DNA from 4 places in the Streptomyces sp. NPDC056527 genome. Region 1 is predicted to be linked to each of the others. Evidence: riboswitches for the same ligand, from Rfam matches in the RefSeq annotation. Region 1 holds a riboswitch; each other region holds the start of a gene.
What was found. Region 1 has a riboswitch for cyclic di-AMP ahead of ACFQ7Q_RS33690 (M23 family metallopeptidase). Riboswitches for the same ligand answer to the same signal wherever they lie in the genome.
Positions count from the first base shown of each region.

Region 2: linked by a shared signal. The riboswitch ahead of ACFQ7Q_RS01420 (transglycosylase SLT domain-containing protein) and the one ahead of ACFQ7Q_RS33690 (M23 family metallopeptidase) in region 1 are both predicted to bind cyclic di-AMP.
Region 3: linked by a shared signal. The riboswitch ahead of ACFQ7Q_RS09440 (peptidoglycan DD-metalloendopeptidase family protein) and the one ahead of ACFQ7Q_RS33690 (M23 family metallopeptidase) in region 1 are both predicted to bind cyclic di-AMP.
Region 4: linked by a shared signal. The riboswitch ahead of ACFQ7Q_RS30915 (transglycosylase family protein) and the one ahead of ACFQ7Q_RS33690 (M23 family metallopeptidase) in region 1 are both predicted to bind cyclic di-AMP.

Region 1 covers NZ_JBHTTQ010000124.1:184-4,386, reverse strand. Annotated here, with positions in the region: gene ACFQ7Q_RS33695 (PrsW family intramembrane metalloprotease) at 1-1,039, shown strand, start outside; gene ACFQ7Q_RS33690 (M23 family metallopeptidase) at 1,243-2,340, opposite strand; cyclic di-AMP (ydaO/yuaA leader) riboswitch at 2,352-2,499, opposite strand; gene ACFQ7Q_RS33685 (PP2C family protein-serine/threonine phosphatase) at 2,712-3,929, opposite strand; partial or broken gene ACFQ7Q_RS33680 (hypothetical protein) at 4,044-4,203, opposite strand, start outside.
Region 2 covers NZ_JBHTTQ010000001.1:300,716-304,918, forward strand. Annotated here, with positions in the region: gene ACFQ7Q_RS01415 (hypothetical protein) at 1-403, opposite strand, end outside; gene ACFQ7Q_RS01420 (transglycosylase SLT domain-containing protein) at 580-1,470, opposite strand; cyclic di-AMP (ydaO/yuaA leader) riboswitch at 1,475-1,634, opposite strand; gene ACFQ7Q_RS01425 (phosphocholine-specific phospholipase C) at 1,936-3,960, opposite strand; gene ACFQ7Q_RS01430 (flavin-containing monooxygenase) at 4,088-4,203, opposite strand, start outside.
Region 3 covers NZ_JBHTTQ010000012.1:36,359-40,561, reverse strand. Annotated here, with positions in the region: gene ACFQ7Q_RS09450 (STM4011 family radical SAM protein) at 1-304, shown strand, start outside; gene ACFQ7Q_RS09445 (SGNH/GDSL hydrolase family protein) at 291-1,085, opposite strand; gene ACFQ7Q_RS09440 (peptidoglycan DD-metalloendopeptidase family protein) at 1,249-2,208, opposite strand; cyclic di-AMP (ydaO/yuaA leader) riboswitch at 2,213-2,401, opposite strand; gene ACFQ7Q_RS09435 (tyrosine-protein phosphatase) at 2,752-3,564, shown strand; gene ACFQ7Q_RS09430 (DUF6126 family protein) at 3,574-3,729, opposite strand; gene ACFQ7Q_RS09425 (XRE family transcriptional regulator) at 3,750-4,203, opposite strand, start outside.
Region 4 covers NZ_JBHTTQ010000097.1:18,485-22,687, forward strand. Annotated here, with positions in the region: gene ACFQ7Q_RS30910 (transglycosylase family protein) at 68-1,060, shown strand; cyclic di-AMP (ydaO/yuaA leader) riboswitch at 1,320-1,495, shown strand; gene ACFQ7Q_RS30915 (transglycosylase family protein) at 1,499-2,188, shown strand; gene eno (phosphopyruvate hydratase) at 2,525-3,811, shown strand; gene ACFQ7Q_RS30925 (septum formation initiator family protein) at 3,922-4,203, shown strand, end outside.

The DNA.
Region 1 (4,203 bases):
CGACCGCGTCGAACCCGGCCCGTGGCGGAACCTGATCTTCGCGTTCTGCTGGGGCGCCTTCGCCGCCGCGCTCGTCTCGATCCTCGCCAACTCCTTCGCGGTCCGCTGGATAGCCACCGCCACGGCCGACCCGGCCTCCGCCGACACTCTCGGCGCCACGGTCGTGGCGCCGGTGGTCGAGGAGAGCGCCAAGGCCGCCGCCGTGCTGCTGATCTTCCTGCTGCGCCGCCGCGACTTCACCGGTCTCGTCGACGGCGTCGTGATAGCCGGCCTGACCGCCAGCGGCTTCGCCTTCACCGAGAACATCCTCTATCTCGGCCGGGCGTTCGGCGAGGACCAGGAGATCGGTACGTCCGGCATCGGCTCGATGACCGCCGGCACCTTCTTCGTACGGATCGTGATGTCGCCGTTCGCGCATCCGCTCTTCACCGTGCTCACCGGACTCGGCTTCGGCTTCGCCGCCCTCGCCACCCGCCGTCAGCGCGTGCGGCGCGTCCTGTTGCCGGTGACCGGTCTCGTCCTCTCGATGGGCGTGCATGCCCTGTGGAACAGCTCGGCGACGGTCCTCGGCCCGTGGGGCTTCATCGTGGTGTACGGCATCTTCATGGTGCCCGCGTTCGGTCTGCTGACGTGGCTGGCGATATGGAGCAGGCAGCGGGAGCTGCGCACGATATCCGGGCAGCTCCCGGCGTACGCGGCGGCCGGCTGGCTCTCCCCCGCGGAGCCGCTCGCGCTCGCCTCCATGCGGGCCCGCTCCCTCGCCCGCGACTTCGCCCGCCGCACGTACGGCCCCCCGGCCGCCGTCGCGGTCGGGGAGTACGAGGCGTTCGCGACGACCCTCGCCTTCCTGCGCCACCGCGCCCTGCGCGACGCGGGCGGCCCGGACTTCACCGCCCGCGAGCAGGAGCTGCTCCACCACCTCTGGCAGCGCAAGTCGGTCGCGTCCCCCGCCCTGACCTATGCGGCACGGGCGACGGGCCAGGTCTGGACACCGCCGCAGTACCTGGACTACGGCGGCTACAACCCGTACCGCAGCTAGGCCGCGGGGGCCGGCCCCGCGGCGGCCGGTCGCAGGGCGAACGCGACCGGACGCCGACGGCCCCGCCGTGTTCCGGCGGCCCTGACGTCGGGAGGGGTGTCGGAGGCATGGGGCCACGCACAAGGACGCGTCCCCCGCGCGAAGAGCGCGATGGGACGCGTCGTAGGTTCAGCGGCCTCGTCGGCCTCGGATGCCCGGCCGGATCAGACCGACAGGCCCTTGTCCCGCAGCCAGGCCGCCGGGTCGATGCCGTCGCCGCCCGCGGTGTGGACCTCCAGGTGCAGGTGCGGGCCGGTCACGTTGCCGGTCGCGCCGACGCGGCCGATCGTGTCGCCCGTGCCCACCGACTGGCCCGCGCTCACCGTCATCGAGGACAGGTGCGCGTACCAGACCTCCGAGCCGTCCTCCAGCTCCAGGACGATCCGGTAGCCGTACGAGCCGGACCAGCCCGCCGACTTGATGGTGCCGCCGTGGACCGCCTTGACCGGGGTGCCGGTGGGGGCCGCGAAGTCGAGGCCGGTGTGGTAGCCGGAGGACCACATGGAGCCGGACTGGCCGTACGTGGAGGTGAGGGTGTACGAGGACGTGGGCAGCGAGTAGCTCGCGGCGAGCTTGGCCAGGCGCTCCGCCTCGGCCTTCGCGGCCGCTTCCGCCTCCGCCTTCTTCTTCGCCTCGGCGGCGGCCTTCTCGGCCGCGGACGCCTTCGCCGCCGCCTCCGCCGCGGCCTTCTCGGCCGCCTGCTTCTCCGCCTCGGCCTTCTCGGCCGCGTCGGCGGAAGCCTGCTGTTGCTCGGCCTGCTGGAGGATGCGGGCGCGCAGCGCCTCGCCGGCGTCGGCGGTGGACTCGGAGGCGGATCCGCCGTCGGCCTTCGCGGCGCTGTCGGCCGGGAGGGTGAGGGAGGCGGTGAGCGGCTGCGGGTTGTTCGTCCCGGAACCCGTACCGTCGGCGCCGTCCTCGCCGGAGATGAACTCGCCGACGCCCGGCAGTTCGGAGGCGTCCGGGAGGTTCAGGTCCGGGAGCGAGATGGAGACCGGGGGCTTGTCCTTGGCGGTGGCCATGCCACCGGCGCCGACGGCCGCGATGACACCGACGCCGAGGACGGTGGAGGAGCGGGCGAAGGCCGAGCGCTGCTTCACGACCCGGTGGCGACCACCGGAGCGGGCCTGCTGACGAAGGGAGTCCTCGGTGGGGTTCCACTCCCCCCACGCCGTGGCGTCGTCGTCCTTACCGGCGGCGCTCGGGGCACCGAACGCTTGGAACCCGTCGAAGGTGTCTTCGGGGGCAGGGGTGTTGGACGCCACGGAGGCGCACTCCTTTCCTTCCTTCTCGCCTACCGGGTTAGCTGACGGGTTCGGAGCAGGAAGGTCTCCTACGGGCGGTGTCGCACGGGTGCGACGGTGCCCGATTCACCCCAAGTGGTGGTTCCCCGGTTCCCTTTCAGGATTCGGCGCGTGCGCACGGTGCCGTCTCTTGCGACGGCTGGGACGACCGCACTGCGTTATCGAACGTTAATAGACACGGGGGCGGGATTCCAAGCTGTTCCGAGTGATCATTCAAGAGATTGAGCCGGTACAGCCCGATTTGATCCCGCTTCAGTAAACCTCTGCATGAAAGAGATGGAGCTGACGGTGTGTCAATTGTTATCGCAGCGGTACCTCTCCACTACGGATGGTCACGGAACCACCGGCATCGTCCGCCGCCGCTCCGGCTGTCCCGTCGTCGGACGGCTCACCGCGAGCAGCGCCATGTCGTCCGTGGAGCCGCCGCCCGTGTACCGGCGGACGTCGTCGACGAGCGCGTCCAGCAGTTCCTCGGGTCCCGGGAAGATACGTCCCGAGAGCCGCTCGGCCGGATCGTAGAAGGCGCCCGTGGAGTCGCGCGCCTCGGAGAGACCGTCGGTGTAGAAGAGCAGCGTCGCGCCCGGCGGGTACGCGCTCTCGTCGGCCCGGTCGGGCCAGGCGGCCAACTCGCCCATCCCGAGCGGCAGCGCCGGCTCGCTCGGCGCCAGAAGCTCCAGGGCCCCGTCCGCGTGCAGCAGCAGCGGCTCGGGGTGACCGCGGTTCACCACCCGCACGCGCCCGTCCGCGCGCGGGATCTCGGCCAGGACGGCGGTGGTGAACCCCTCGAAGGCGTCGAGGCTGGAACGGCGCGTGCCCTCCCGGGCCAGCGCCCGCTCCAGCCGCTGCGCGACGCCCTCGAGGGTCGCCTCCTGCTCGGCCGCCTCCCGGAACGCGCCGATCACGATGGCGACCGCCTCGACCGCGTCCAGCCCCTTGCCCCGTACGTCACCCACCACGAGCCGCACCCCGTACGGCGTGTCCTGGACGGCGAACAGGTCGCCGCCGATGAACGCGTCAGCCTGCGCGGCCTCGTAACGAGCCGCCACCTGGAGTCCGCCGATCCGCTCGGCCGGGGTCGGCAGGACCGCCTTCTGGGCGGCCGCCGCGATCACCCGGGCCGAGGCGAGCCGCTCACCGCTGCGCAGCACGACCCGGTTGATGAGCAGGGCGAGGACGGCGACGGTGGCGACCGTGAACGTCTCGGTGAGGGAGGGAACTTCGGTCGCGGTGTGGTTGTAGAGGTGCAGACCGACACTGGCGAGGATCGCCGCGATGCCGGTGAGCAGGGTCGTCAGCATCGAGAAGAACGGGGCCGCGATGAGGGGCGCGGCCGAGAACATCGGAGCCGCCGTGTACGAGGGCGGGGTGGAGAGATCGAAGACGACACCGCCGAGGATGACGAGCGGGGGCAGGGCTCGGATGAACCGTCGGGCCCGCTCGGCTCGCGACCGCGGACGCCCGTTCACGTCCCCGCCCGCGCCTCGCTGCCCCTGCCCCACCTGTGCTCTCCTGCCCGGTCCGTACACGGCGACGGACGGTACCGCGCCCACCCCAGGGTGGCGGGAGCCGCGCCGCGCGGCGACCCCCGCTCGGCCGAGTGGGTGACACCTCCTCAGCCGCTCACCCCTACGCCCCCGCCCTTCACCTCCGCGCGCCCCCGGCCCTTACCCCCGAGCCTTTGAGGCCGAGCGCACCTCCGAACCCGCGTCCGCGCCGAGCCGTCCACCGCGCCCCAGCGCCCCCACCGCGCCCGCGCACACCAGCCCGACCCCGCACAGCACCAGCCACGGCGTCGCCGACCACCCGGTCACATCGAGCAGCGCG
Region 2 (4,203 bases), on a different contig from region 1:
CGGCGCCGGGGCGGTAGCTGAACAGGGCGGTCGAACCGTCGGAGCGGCGGCCCACCCAGCCGGCCATGAGCCCCTGCCGGTTGACGGCCCGGACCGCGCCCTCGTCGTAACCCTCGGGCAGCGGCACCCGGTGGAGCCGCTCACCCCTCCAGTACACGGGCAGGCCGCCGCTCGCGCCCACGGCCAGGCCGCGCGGGCCGAGATCGTGCACGCCCTCGGTGGAGATCCCGCCGCGGGCGTCCGGCGGGAGCGAGGGCAGTACGGTCGGGCCGGACGTGCATCGTGCGGCGCCGGAATCACCGTCGGCGTCGGCGCCCGGCGTCTGTGCCACGGCCGGACCTGCGGCCGTGAGCAGCCCGGCCAGCGCGGCCGCGGCCGCGCACACGGCAAGCGTTCTCTTCATGCGTCGTTCCCCCCAGGGACGGGATCCGCGATCCCCGCCGCGGATCATCAGTCGCCCATGCTGCACGCCAAGTACGTCGCGTGGGTACGGAATGCCCCATGCCGCTTCGCCGGAACGCCGAAGCCCCGGCCCATGAGGAACCGGGGCCGGGGCGTGGAGTCGACGCGGAGCGGGGGTCAGTACGCCCCGTTGACGTTGTCGATGGAGCCGTAGCGGTCCGCGGCGTAGTTGCAGGCCGCGGTGATGTTGGCGACGGGGTCGAAGAGGTCCATCGACGTGCCCGGCACGTGGTAGGCGAGGAAGGTCGGCTCGATGACCTGGAGGAGACCCTTGGACGGGGTGCCCTTGACGGCGTTCGAGTCCCAGAGGTTGATGGCCTGCGGGTTGCCCGAGGACTCGCGCATGATGTTGCGGTGGATGCCCTCGTACGAGCCGGGGATCCCGTAGCGCGCCATGACGTCCAGCGACTCGCGGATCCAGCCGTCGAGGTTGTCGGCGTACATCTTCGCCGGGGCGGCCTGGGCCTTGGGCGCGGCGGCGGCCTTCGCGGAAGCCGCGGCGGCGGGCTTCGCGGGAGCGGCCTTGGCGGGAGCGGCGCTCCGCTGCTGCGAGCGGTCGGCCCTGTCGGCGTCCGAACGGGCCGAGGACTTCGACTGCTTGGGCTGCTTCGGAGCGGTGGCGGAATTCCCGCTGAGCTTCAGCTTGAGCCCAGGGTGGATAAGTGACGGGTTGTCACCCACGGCGCTGCGATTCGCACGGTACAGGGCCTTCCAGCCGCCCTGGACATCCTGCTCGTGTGCGATCACGGAAAGGGAGTCGCCGCGGACGACCTTATAGGTCTTGGCGGCGGAATTCTGGGCTGCCGGAATTGATTCCGCGATCTTCGCGGGGGCGCTGAAGACGGTCTTCGCGACGGGGGCGGTCGCGGGGGCGGCCTGGGGCGTCGCGTGGGCGGTGGCCGTGGCGACCAGGGGCAGGGCCAGTGCGGCGCCACCCGTGCTCGCGAGGGTGATACCGCGGGTCAGGGGACGTCGCTTGGGGCGCCGGTGCTTACCGTGTGCGGGCATGATGCATTCCTCTCCGGCGCCTGCGGGGTGAGCTGTCGGGTTCGGGCTGGAGATGCCCGGCCGCACACGTGCGACTTCACCCCGAGCCGCTCCGGAGAATCCGGACCGGCGAATAGTGGGTCCCCCGCTCCTGCCTTCGGGTGAATGATCGGTCTTTTCGGACGGTGGCAGGATTAGGCGATCCGTCCGGGTCGAGGTGACCGTAGGCGAGAAATGTCGACAGAAACAAGACGTCTCGCACGTGGGTAATTCGCGAAGGCGTTCTTCGCGGCATCCGGCCCGCTGAACTTCCTTGAGGGGTAAGGGGACGGAAGGTGCGAGGAGATCACTGAAGGCCCTTTGGGTGATTCATCTCACCAGGGGCATCAAATCGGTCATTACGGTAAATTCAGCTGAGTTGAGAAAAGGGGCACAAGGGCTAATAAAGACCCTTGTGCCCCTTTTGGTGGGAAGTGCGGTTGTGTGTCAGCCCGTGATGCTCGCGGTGCCGGTCTCGATGTGGCCCGTGTAGCGGCGCGACCAGGTGCCGTCGATGTCGGCGAGGATCGTGAAGTCGTACCAGCCGTTGTGGTACGCCACGGCGTTGAAGTAGTCCTCGCGCGAGGAGTTCGCCGCCACCGTGTACGTCCACGGTCCGTCGGAGCGGTAGGCGTTCGAGCGGATCGTGAAGGTCACCGGACCGGCGGAGCTGTTGGTCATCCTGAAGTGGATCGCCGTCTTCCCCGTGCCCGGCTCGGTCGCGAAGCGCGCCGCGACCTCGACGGCCTTGCCCGGCTTCGAGGCGTCGCCGATGAAGCGTCGCAGGAAGCGGTTGGGGCCCATCATCGAGATGTCGTACTTGCCCGACCCGGACCCGAGCCCGATGTTGAAGTAGTCCGTGGACGTCGCGCCCGGGTCCACGGTGTACTGCCAGGCCGCCGTGTCCCGGTGCTGGTGCGGGTGGATCGTGAAGTGCGCGGCGCGCGTCGCCTGCGTGCCCTGGTTCGTCATGGAGAACCAGGCCAGGATCTTGCCGGCCGCGCCGAACTCGAACCGGTCGAGGTTGCCGTTCACCTGGTACGGCAGGGCGCGCGCCGGGCGGGTTCCGGTCTCCTGAGCGGGCAGGGCGTTGTCCTGCGGGACCGGGTTGGGCAGGGGGCCGCAGGTCGACTGCCCGATCACCTTGGCGGTGGAGGGGAGCCCCGAGGGAACGCCGAAGACGGGGTGCGCGAAGTCGAAGACCCCGGTCAGGTCACCCGTGACCTTGCGCCGCCATGCGCTGATGTTCGGGCAGGCGGCGGGGGTGCCGAGGGCGGCCGTCCAGGTCTCCATGAACCGCAGGACGGAGGTGTGGTCGAAGACCTCGGAGCTGACCCACCCGCCGCGCGTCCAGGGGGACATGACGAGCATCGGGACCCGGAAGCCGAGACCGATCGGGACGCCGTCGAGATACTCGCCGGGGGTGCCGGGCGGGGCGACCGGCGGCGGCACGTGGTCGAAGAAGCCGTCGTTTTCGTCGTAGTTGAGGAAGAGGACCGTCCCGTCGAACACCTCCGGGTTCGCGGCGAGCGCGCGGTAGACGAGGTCCACGAAGTGCGCGCCGTCGCCGGGCGGGGCGTACGGGTGCTCGGAGAAGGCCTCGTTGGCCACGACCCAGGAGACCTGGGGGAGCGTGCCGGCGAGGACGTCGGCACGGATCGCGGCGGCGATGTCGTCCGGGGTCGAGCCGGTGACCTTGGGGACCGACCCCATGCCGCGGTCGTACAGCGGGTCGCCCGGTCGCGCGTCGGTGAACTTCTTGAAGTACGCGAGGCCGTTGTCGCCGTAGTTGTCCTGCGCGTTCTGGTAGACCTTCCAGCTCACCCCGGCGCGCTGGAGCGCTTCGGCGTACGTCTCCCAGGTGAGCCCGGACTCGTCGCCGCCGTCCTTGCTGGAGGCGTCGATCCTGCCGCTCCACAGGAAGGTGCGGTTGGGGCCCGTGGCGCTGAGCGCCGAGCAGAAGTACGCGTCGCAGATCGTGTAGTTGTCGGCGAGGGCGTAGTGGAACGGGATGTCGCCGCGGTCGAGATAGCCGAGGGTGCGGGTGTTGCCGACGCCCGTCACCCAGTTGTCCATACGGCCCTTGTTCCACGCCGCGTGCTGCGAGGTCCAGCTGTGCGGAAGGTCGCCGTTGCACTGGGCCAGGGTCTCGCCGTCGACGCCCCCGGCGGGCGGGGTGGCGCTCAGCTTCCACGGGTGCTGACGGCCGCCCCAGTTGGGCTGGTTGAACGTTCCCCAGCCGCCCGGGATGTTGCCCGCGGCCCGGTCGCCGAAGCCGCGGACCCCCCGCAGCCTGCCGAAGTAGTGGTCGAAGCTGCGGTTCTCCTGCATGAGGATCACGACGTGCTTGACGTCGGTGAGCGTACCGGTGGCGGCCGCTGCGGTGGCCGATGCCGTGCCCGGGGGGAGCGCGGCGCCCGCCATGAGACCTGCCCCGATCCCGACGAATCCCCTGCGACTGATGGGAGTCATGCCCCGCCTCTCGCGTCACTGCGTGCCCCAGCGGCACATCGAGGAAAGGATGGGGGAGGGCGGCCTAAAGGTATAGATCCGTGCGGTAATTCTTGAGTGAACTTCCGAGGAGTGGTGGGTTCTCCGCCTATGATTGGTGAGCGGGCAGACCAATGACTTGCTCCCCGGCCGTCCGGGCCGCGAGCACCTCCGCGAGGGGGATCGGCGCCAGGGTGCGGTCCAGATTCGTGCGCATCGTCGTCG
Region 3 (4,203 bases), on a different contig from region 1:
GGCCCTCGACCCCCTCTTCCCGTACAGCCGTCGTCCGCACCCCTCGGCCGGTCTCCCCTGCCGGACCGGCGAGTCGGTGATCTCGGTGGACGGTGACGGGACGGTGCGACGCTGCCACTTCGTGAAGGCCGAGCTCGGCAACCTCTACGACGGTTCGTACCGCGCGGCCCTGCGGCCACGCGCCTGCCCCCTCGCCGTCTGCGACTGCCACATCGGATATGTCCATCTGGAGACGCTGCCGCTGTACGACGTGTTCGCGGGCGGCGTCCTGGAACGCGTCCCCGCCGCGCTCACAGAGGCATGAGGTCCGGCCGCTTGGCCTCCACGTAGTCCCCCGAGCTCTCACCCCGCAGCCGCCTGCCGATCCACGGCACGAGGTACTCCCTGGCCCAGTTGATGTCGTCGCGGCGCACCTCCAGCGTGCCGCGCGGCGGCAGCGGCGGCCACGGCTGGTCCGGGTCGGCCGGCACCTCCAGACCGAGGACCTGGGCGGCGCGCAGCGCGACCCGGGTGTGGCCCTCGGGCGAGAGGTGCAGCCGGTCGTCGTCCCAAGCCCGCCTGTCCTGCACCGACTTGAGCGACCACAGGTCCAGGACCGGGCAGCCGTAGCGGTCGGCGACGGCCCGGACATGGGCCGTGTAGGTGGCGATCTTGCCGCGCAGATGGCGCAGCACGGGTACGTCGCGGGTGTCGAAGCCGGTCGTCACCATGACCGTGCCGACGGCCGAGGTCAGATCGGCGACGGCGCGCTCGAAGCGCTCGGCGACGTCGTCCGGGTCGGTGCCCGGGCGGATGATGTCGTTGCCCCCCGCGCAGAAGGTCACCAGGTCGGGGGCGAGCTCCTTCGCCCTGGGGACCTGCTCCTCGACGATCTGGTCGAGGAGGCGGCCGCGTACGGCCAGGTTGGCGTATCGGAATGCGTCGTGCTCCGGCAGCTGGTCGGCGAGCAGGACCGCGAAACGGTCCGCCCATCCGACGTACTTCCCGTCGGGGCCGGGGTCTCCGACGCCCTCGGTGAAGCTGTCACCGATCGCCGCGTACGACCCGAATACGTCCATGTCTCTTGATCTCGAATCGTCTGCCACGGGAACTCATCTTTCCCTTATGGGTGTGACCTACGCGACCGTAAGGAGGGGTTGACGCCGGGTGAGATACGCCACCGGTCAAGATTCCGCCAAGCCGGAATACGGCGGTACGCGAAGGGGCCCGGCACACAGGTGCCGGGCCCCTTCGGATGCTGGGTGTACGTCAGATGCTGACGCCGTGCGAGCGCAGGTAGGCCAGCGGGTCGATGTCCGAGCCGTAGCTCGGTCCGGTGCGGATCTCGAAGTGCAGGTGCGGACCGGTGGAGTTGCCGGTCGAGCCGGAGAGACCTATCTCCTGGCCGCCGGTGACGGTCTGGCCGGCGGAGACGCCCAGGGAGGAGAGGTGGGCGTACTGCGAGAACGTGCCGTCGGCGTGCTGGATGACGACCTCGTTGCCGTACGAGCCGCTGTTGCCCGCGGAGTAGACGGTGCCCGCGCCGACGGCCTTGACCGAGGTGCCGGAGGAGGCGATGAAGTCGACACCGGTGTGGTAGCCGGAGGACCACATGGCGCCGGAGGCGCGGTACGGGGTGGAGATGCCGCCGCTGACCGGGGCGACCCAGCCGGAGGACGCGGCCTTGGCGGGGGCGGCCTGCGCCGGCGTGGACGCCGGGGCCTGGGTGGACTCGACCGTGCCGCGGTCGCTGCTGCGCGAGCTGCGCTCGCCCGAACCGGTGGAGGACTTCTCCGCCTTGGGCGCGGCCTTCGGGGCGGCCTTGGGCGCGGCGGCCTTGGCCGTCGACTTGGCGCCGAGGGTGAGCTTCATGCCGGGAAGGATCAGCGAGGGGTTCCCGCCGACGACCTGGCGGTTGTCCTCGTAGAGCTTCTTCCAGCCACCCGCCAGGTGGTGCTCGGAGGCGATCTTCGACAGGTAGTCGCCACGCACGACGGAGTACGTCTTCGGCTTGGCGGCCTTGTCGGCGGCCGGGGCCTTCGCGGGAGCGGCGGCGACGGCGGCGACGGCCTGCTCGGGCGTCACGGTCGGGGCGCCCTTGTCGGCGGCGTGGGCTCCGGTCGCACCGAGGAGCGGCAGGGCGACGACGGCGCCACCGGTGCCGGCGGCGACGAATCCGCGCGTGATCGGGTTGGCCTTGGGACGGCGATGCTTACCCTTTGCGGGCATGGCGAATTCCTCTCCGTCGCCTGCGAGGTGAGCTGTCGGGTTCGGACTGGAGATGTCCGGCCGCGTTCTCACGCGGCTTAACCCCAAGCCGTCCGGATCGACCGGTTCGGCGTACTTACCTGGGTCCCCCGCTCCTGCCTTACGTGGATGGGTGCGGATTCCGGGCGGTGGCAGGATTCGGCGGTCCGACCGGATTGACGGTGACCGTAGACGAGCGGGGTCGGCGCGAACAAGCCACCACTTTTCTCTCGCATTCAGGGCCGGGATATCCGCGCCGAATTCCGGTCACCCTCCGTGGAGGGCGGAACCTCGATCCCCTTTTCCGGTACGGAGTTTGCCCGGAACGATCAGGCACGGTCCGTCACTTTTATGACGCTGCTCACGCATGGGAACCCATCTCCCCTATTAACAGGGCGCGTTATGCCTAAGGGCCCAATTCGGACAGAACACCCATTCCCATGCCCCGGGGGTGTGCGCAGCCGACGCCACCCGGGATGATTGGCCGAGGAACCGATCTCGATCAGCCAACCTTCAGGAGCACTCGTGACGCAGCAGCTGCCTCAGGTCCCGTCGACCGAACCCGAGCTCACGGGGGTACGCAACTTCCGGGACGTGGGCGGCCTGCCGACCGTGAACGGCGGATCGGTGCGGTTCGGACGCCTCTTCCGCAGCGGCCACCTCGCGCACGCCACCGAGGAGGACGCGGCCTTCCTCTCCACCCTCGGACTGCACACGATCTTCGACTTCCGCAACCAGGCGGACCGGAAGGTCGAGGGCCCGGACGTCGATCTTCCGGGTGTACGAAATGTGAACATACCGCTCAACGACCCGGCCGACGGCAAGGAGTTCTGGAAGCTGGTCAGCACGGGCGAGCTGGAGCAGCTCCGCGCCATCCTGGGCGACGGCAAGGCGGCCGCCCGAATGTCTGATTCGTACCGGAAGATGATTGTCGAGCGGACCGCGGAGCACAGCCGCATCCTGCATGCGATGGCCGAGGACAGCGTTCCCGCGCTGATGCACTGCGCGGCCGGCAAGGACCGCGCGGGCCTGTCGATCGCCATCTCGCTGCTCGCGGTGGGCGTCGAGCGCGAGGCGATCGAGGCCGACTACGTGAAGTCGAACGACCCGCACCGCCGGTACAAGGTGCGCCGCAGCTCCACCGCCGCGGACGCCATGTCGCCCGAGGTGATGGAGCTGCTCAGCCCGCTCTTCGACGCGCGCGTCGAGTACCTGCGGGCCGCGTTCGAGACGATCGAGCAGAACTGGGGCACGGTCGAGAGCTACCTCACGGACGGCCTCACGCTCGCCCCCGAGACTCGGGAGCGGCTGCGCGAGCGGCTCGTCGCCGAGGCGTGACCCTGCCCGCTACTGGTTCTGCCCGCCGAGCATGAACAGCAGGTAGAGGAAACCGGCGAAGAGGTGCCCGGCCACCAGATAGGCGAAGAGCCGGAGCACAAGACCCTTGGGGAACTTGCCCCCGTCGCGCTCTTCACCGGTGACAGGTGCGGACTTCTCGGACATATCCGACCCTTCCGAAGGGCTCAGCGCAGATGCGGGGTTCCGTCGCCGAGGCACAGCTCGGCGGCGGGGCTCTGCATCAGCGTGTGGACGAAGAGCAGCTCGGCCCCGCCGCGGCCGGCGGCTCCGATGCGGTGCGGGGTGAGCGAGTCGAAGTGCGCGCTGTCCCCGGGATCCAGGACGTGCACGGTGTCGCCGAGTGCGAGGCGCACCTGACCTTCGAGGACGTGGAGCCATTCCTCCCCGGGATGGACGCGCACGATGTCGCTCCGGGTGGCGTACGGCACATGGACCCGAAGCGCCTGCATCGCACGACCGGGTCCGCCGGCCTGGCGGTAGATCCAGCCGTCGGCCTCGACGGGCTCTGACCGGCCCGCCCTGACGACCGGATCACGCTCCGGCGGAACCTCGCCCAGGAGCTCGGCGACCGTCGTACCGTAGATGCGGGCGAGAGCGAGCAGCATGGGCAGCGAGGGT
Region 4 (4,203 bases), on a different contig from region 1:
TTGTTACTGACGTTCGAATGCCGCTACGTTCACCGTCATCTCAGCAGTCACGCGAAAGGCCCTCCGTATGCGCTCCGGGAACGGACGACACCGCAGACCCCGCCAGGCCCCCGCCATAGTCGTCGCCGCAGGCGTGACCGGATCCGCCCTGGCGCTGCCGTTGCTCGCCGCGGGTTCCGCCTCCGCCGCCGACGCCGCCACCTGGGACCGGGTGGCCGAGTGCGAGACGGGCGGCCTGTGGAGCGCGCACTTCGGCAACGGCCTCTACGGCGGACTCCAGTTCACGCAGGAGACCTGGGAGGCGTACGGCGGTCTGGCGTACGCGACCAGTGCGGATCTGGCGAGCCGCGCCCAGCAGATCGCGGTGGCCGACAAGGCGCTCGCCGCCGGCTCCACGCAGTGGGCCACCTGTGCTCCGATCGCCGGACTGAAGAACGACGGCACCTCTCCCGGCGTCGACCCCGGGCCGGCGGTCACGCCGGAGGAGTCCACGGGTCCCGTGGCGGAGTCGAACCGCACGGACGGCCTTCCGGCCACCCCCGGGGCCACCGCACCCGAGACCACCAACCCTGGGACGACCTCGCCCACGACGTCGGACCCGACCGCCACCCCCGACGCGTCCGTCACGCCCTCCGAGCCGGCTGCTCCCGGCACCGGCAAGCACCGCGGCGACGCGGCCCCGGAGGAGACGGGCAATCCGGGCAAGAGTGGCGAAAACGGTCGTCATGCCGCACCGACGGACACGCCGACTGACGCGCCGACAGGTGAAGCGACCCCGGGCGAGGATGGGGATAAGTCGGACAGTACGGATGTATCGGGTGCAGAGGACGCCGAGGGCAACAAGGGCTCGAAGGGCGTCACGGACACCAAGGGCGCTTCGGGCGAATACACCGTCCAGCCGGGCGACAACCTCACCGACATTGCACGGGAGAACGAACTCCCGGGCGGCTGGGGTGCGCTCTACGACGCCAACCGCTCGACGGTGGGTGCCGATCCCGACCTCATCATCCCTGGCCAGAGCCTGGATCTGACGATCGATCTCCTCCCGGCGAAGGGTTAGTTCGGGACTGTATGTCCGGTTCTGTGCAACTGAGACATGGGTCTCTTTGCCTCAACTGGCATATCGCGTCCGCAAAGTTTGCTTCCGTCATCTCTCACCTGCGTAAACACCCTTCGTCCCGAAGTGGGTACGGGCGATATTTCCCCAATGGGTGTCTTTGAACTTCGACGGGGTCTGTGTCTACGGTCAGCACCGCTCGCCACCGCGGGCCCCGTCGACCGATACGCCGAATCCTGCCGTCGGCCGATGGGAACAGTCGTCGCGTCATGCGCCGAAGGCAGGAGCGGGGGACCCAAGGTAAGTGCCGCCCCCGGCCGTTGAGACAGACGGCCGACGGAGCGGCTTGGGGTGAAGCCGCGCGCTAGGTCGCGCGGCCGGGCAACTCACATGGCCCGAACCCGACAGCTCACCTCGTAGGCGTCGGTGAGGAGATCCCCCATGCTGTTTTCCGCCAAGGGCAAACACCGTCGTGCCTCCAAGGCCACCCGCGCCGTCGCCCTCGCCGGCATCGCCGGTGTCGCCGTCGCCGCGCCGCTGATGGCCGCCGGGTCCGCCTCGGCCGCGACCGCCTCCGAGTGGGACGCCGTCGCCCAGTGCGAGTCCGGTGGCAACTGGGCCATCAACACCGGCAACGGTTACTACGGTGGCCTGCAGTTCTCCGCCTCCACCTGGGCGGCCTACGGCGGCACCGCGTTCGCCGCCAGCGCCGACCAGGCCTCGAAGTCGCAGCAGATCCAGATCGGCGAGAAGGTCCTGGCCGGCCAGGGCAAGGGTGCCTGGCCGAGCTGTGGCGTGGGCCTCTCCGGCGCCGCCTACACCGGCGCCGCCGAGACCGCTCCGGCCAAGCCCGCTCCGGCTGCCAAGCCCGAGCGCAAGGCCGAGCAGCCGACGACCCGCAGCGAGCAGCGGACCGCGCCGAAGGCCGAGGCGAAGACCGTCACCACCCCCACCGGCAAGAAGGTCGCGAAGGGTGACGGCGAGTACAAGGTCGTCGCCGGCGACACCCTGAGCAAGATCGCCGCCGCCAAGAAGATCGAGGGCGGCTGGGAGAAGCTCTTCGAGCTGAACAAGGACGTCGTCGAGGACGCCGACCTGATCTACCCGGGCCAGCAGCTTCACCTGAAGTGAGCCCGGCGGTTCGCGTGAGTCCGGCGGCTCACGCGGCCCCTCCGACCCTCCCGCGGTGACCACCCCGGCCCGGCACACCCTCCCCCGTGTGTGCCGGGCCGGGGTTCCGCGTTTCCCGGGCCCCTGTGCGCAGGGGTTCCCGCAGGCCGGCCATCCGCGTTACCGGTGAGTAGGTCTGGGGTGTTTTGCCCCGGGATACCTGCCCTCGGGTCCTTTTTCGTCCCAGGGGGCGGGCGCCGGGCGGGCGGGAGCCCCGGAGCCGGTTAGGCTCTTGGCGCAAGGCCAAAGCGACCCTGCACAGCAAGCGTCACATCTAGCGTCACATCCCAGAAGGAGATGCTCGTGCCGTCCATCGACGTCGTCGTAGCCCGGGAAATCCTGGACTCCCGAGGCAACCCCACGGTCGAGGTCGAGGTCGGCCTCGACGACGGCAGCACCGGTCGTGCTGCTGTTCCGTCCGGTGCCTCCACCGGTGCGTTCGAGGCCATTGAGCTCCGTGACGGAGACAAGAACCGCTACCAGGGCAAGGGCGTCGAGAAGGCCGTCCTCGCCGTGATCGAGCAGATCGGCCCGGAGCTCGTCGGCTACGACGCCACCGAGCAGCGCCTCATCGACCAGGCCATGTTCGACCTGGACGCCACCGACAACAAGGCCTCGCTCGGCGCCAACGCCATCCTCGGCGTCTCCCTCGCCGTCGCGCACGCCGCGTCCGAGGCCTCCGACCTCCCGCTCTTCCGCTACCTGGGCGGCCCGAACGCGCACCTGCTGCCCGTTCCGATGATGAACATCCTGAACGGCGGCTCGCACGCCGACTCCAACGTGGACATCCAGGAGTTCATGATCGCGCCGATCGGCGCGGAGTCCTTCTCCGAGGCCCTGCGCTGGGGCACCGAGGTCTACCACACCCTCAAGGCCGTCCTGAAGACGAAGGGCCTGTCCACCGGCCTCGGCGACGAGGGCGGCTTCGCCCCGAACCTGGACTCCAACCGTGAGGCGCTCGACCTCATCCTGGAGGCCATCAAGCAGGCCGGCTACGTCCCCGGCAAGGACATCGCGCTGGCGCTCGACGTCGCCGCGTCCGAGTTCTACAAGGACGGCTCGTACGAGTTCGAGGGCAAGTCCCGCTCGGCCGCCGAGATGACCGAGTACTACGAGGAGCTCGTCTCCGCGTACCCGCTGGTCTCCATCGAGGACCCGCTGTTCGAGGACGACTGGGCCGGCTGGAAGGTCCTCACCGACAAGCTGGGCACCAAGGTCCAGATCGTCGGCGACGACCTCTTCGTCACCAACCCGGAGCGTCTGGCCCGCGGCATCGAGGAGGGCACCGCCAACGCCCTGCTCGTCAAGGTCAACCAGATCGGTTCGCTGACCGAGACCCTGGACGCCGTCGAGCTGGCCCAGCGCAACGGCTTCAAGTGCATGATGTCCCACCGCTCCGGCGAGACCGAGGACGTCACCATCGCCGACCTGGCCGTCGCCACCAACTGCGGCCAGATCAAGACCGGTGCCCCGGCCCGCTCCGAGCGCGTCGCCAAGTACAACCAGCTCCTGCGCATCGAGGAGATCCTCGACGACGCCGCGGTCTACGCCGGCCGCAGCGCGTTCCCGCGCTTCAAGGGCTGACACCGGCTCAAGGGCCGTCCAGCCCGTCGTACATACGTCCCCGCACCCGGTCCCGTACCGTGTGCGGGGACGCACGGTTTCCGGCTCAGGAGAAGGGGAGGCGACACGACATGGCCGCGAAGGACCGGGACCGGTTCTCGACCGCGACCCGGATCAGGCTGCTCGGTGAGCAGACCGCCGCCCGTGTCTACCGCTCCCAGACCCGCCGCCAGGCCCGCCGCTCGCGGCTCACCGGCCGCGCGGCCTTCCTCGCCCTGGTCGTCTGCTCGCTGGTGGTGGCACTCGCCTACCCGATGCGGCAGTACGTCTCCCAGCGCGGCGAGATCGCCGAGCAGGAGCGCCAGGCCGCCGAGGCCGCAGCCCGGGTGGAGGAGCTGCGGGACGAGAAGGCC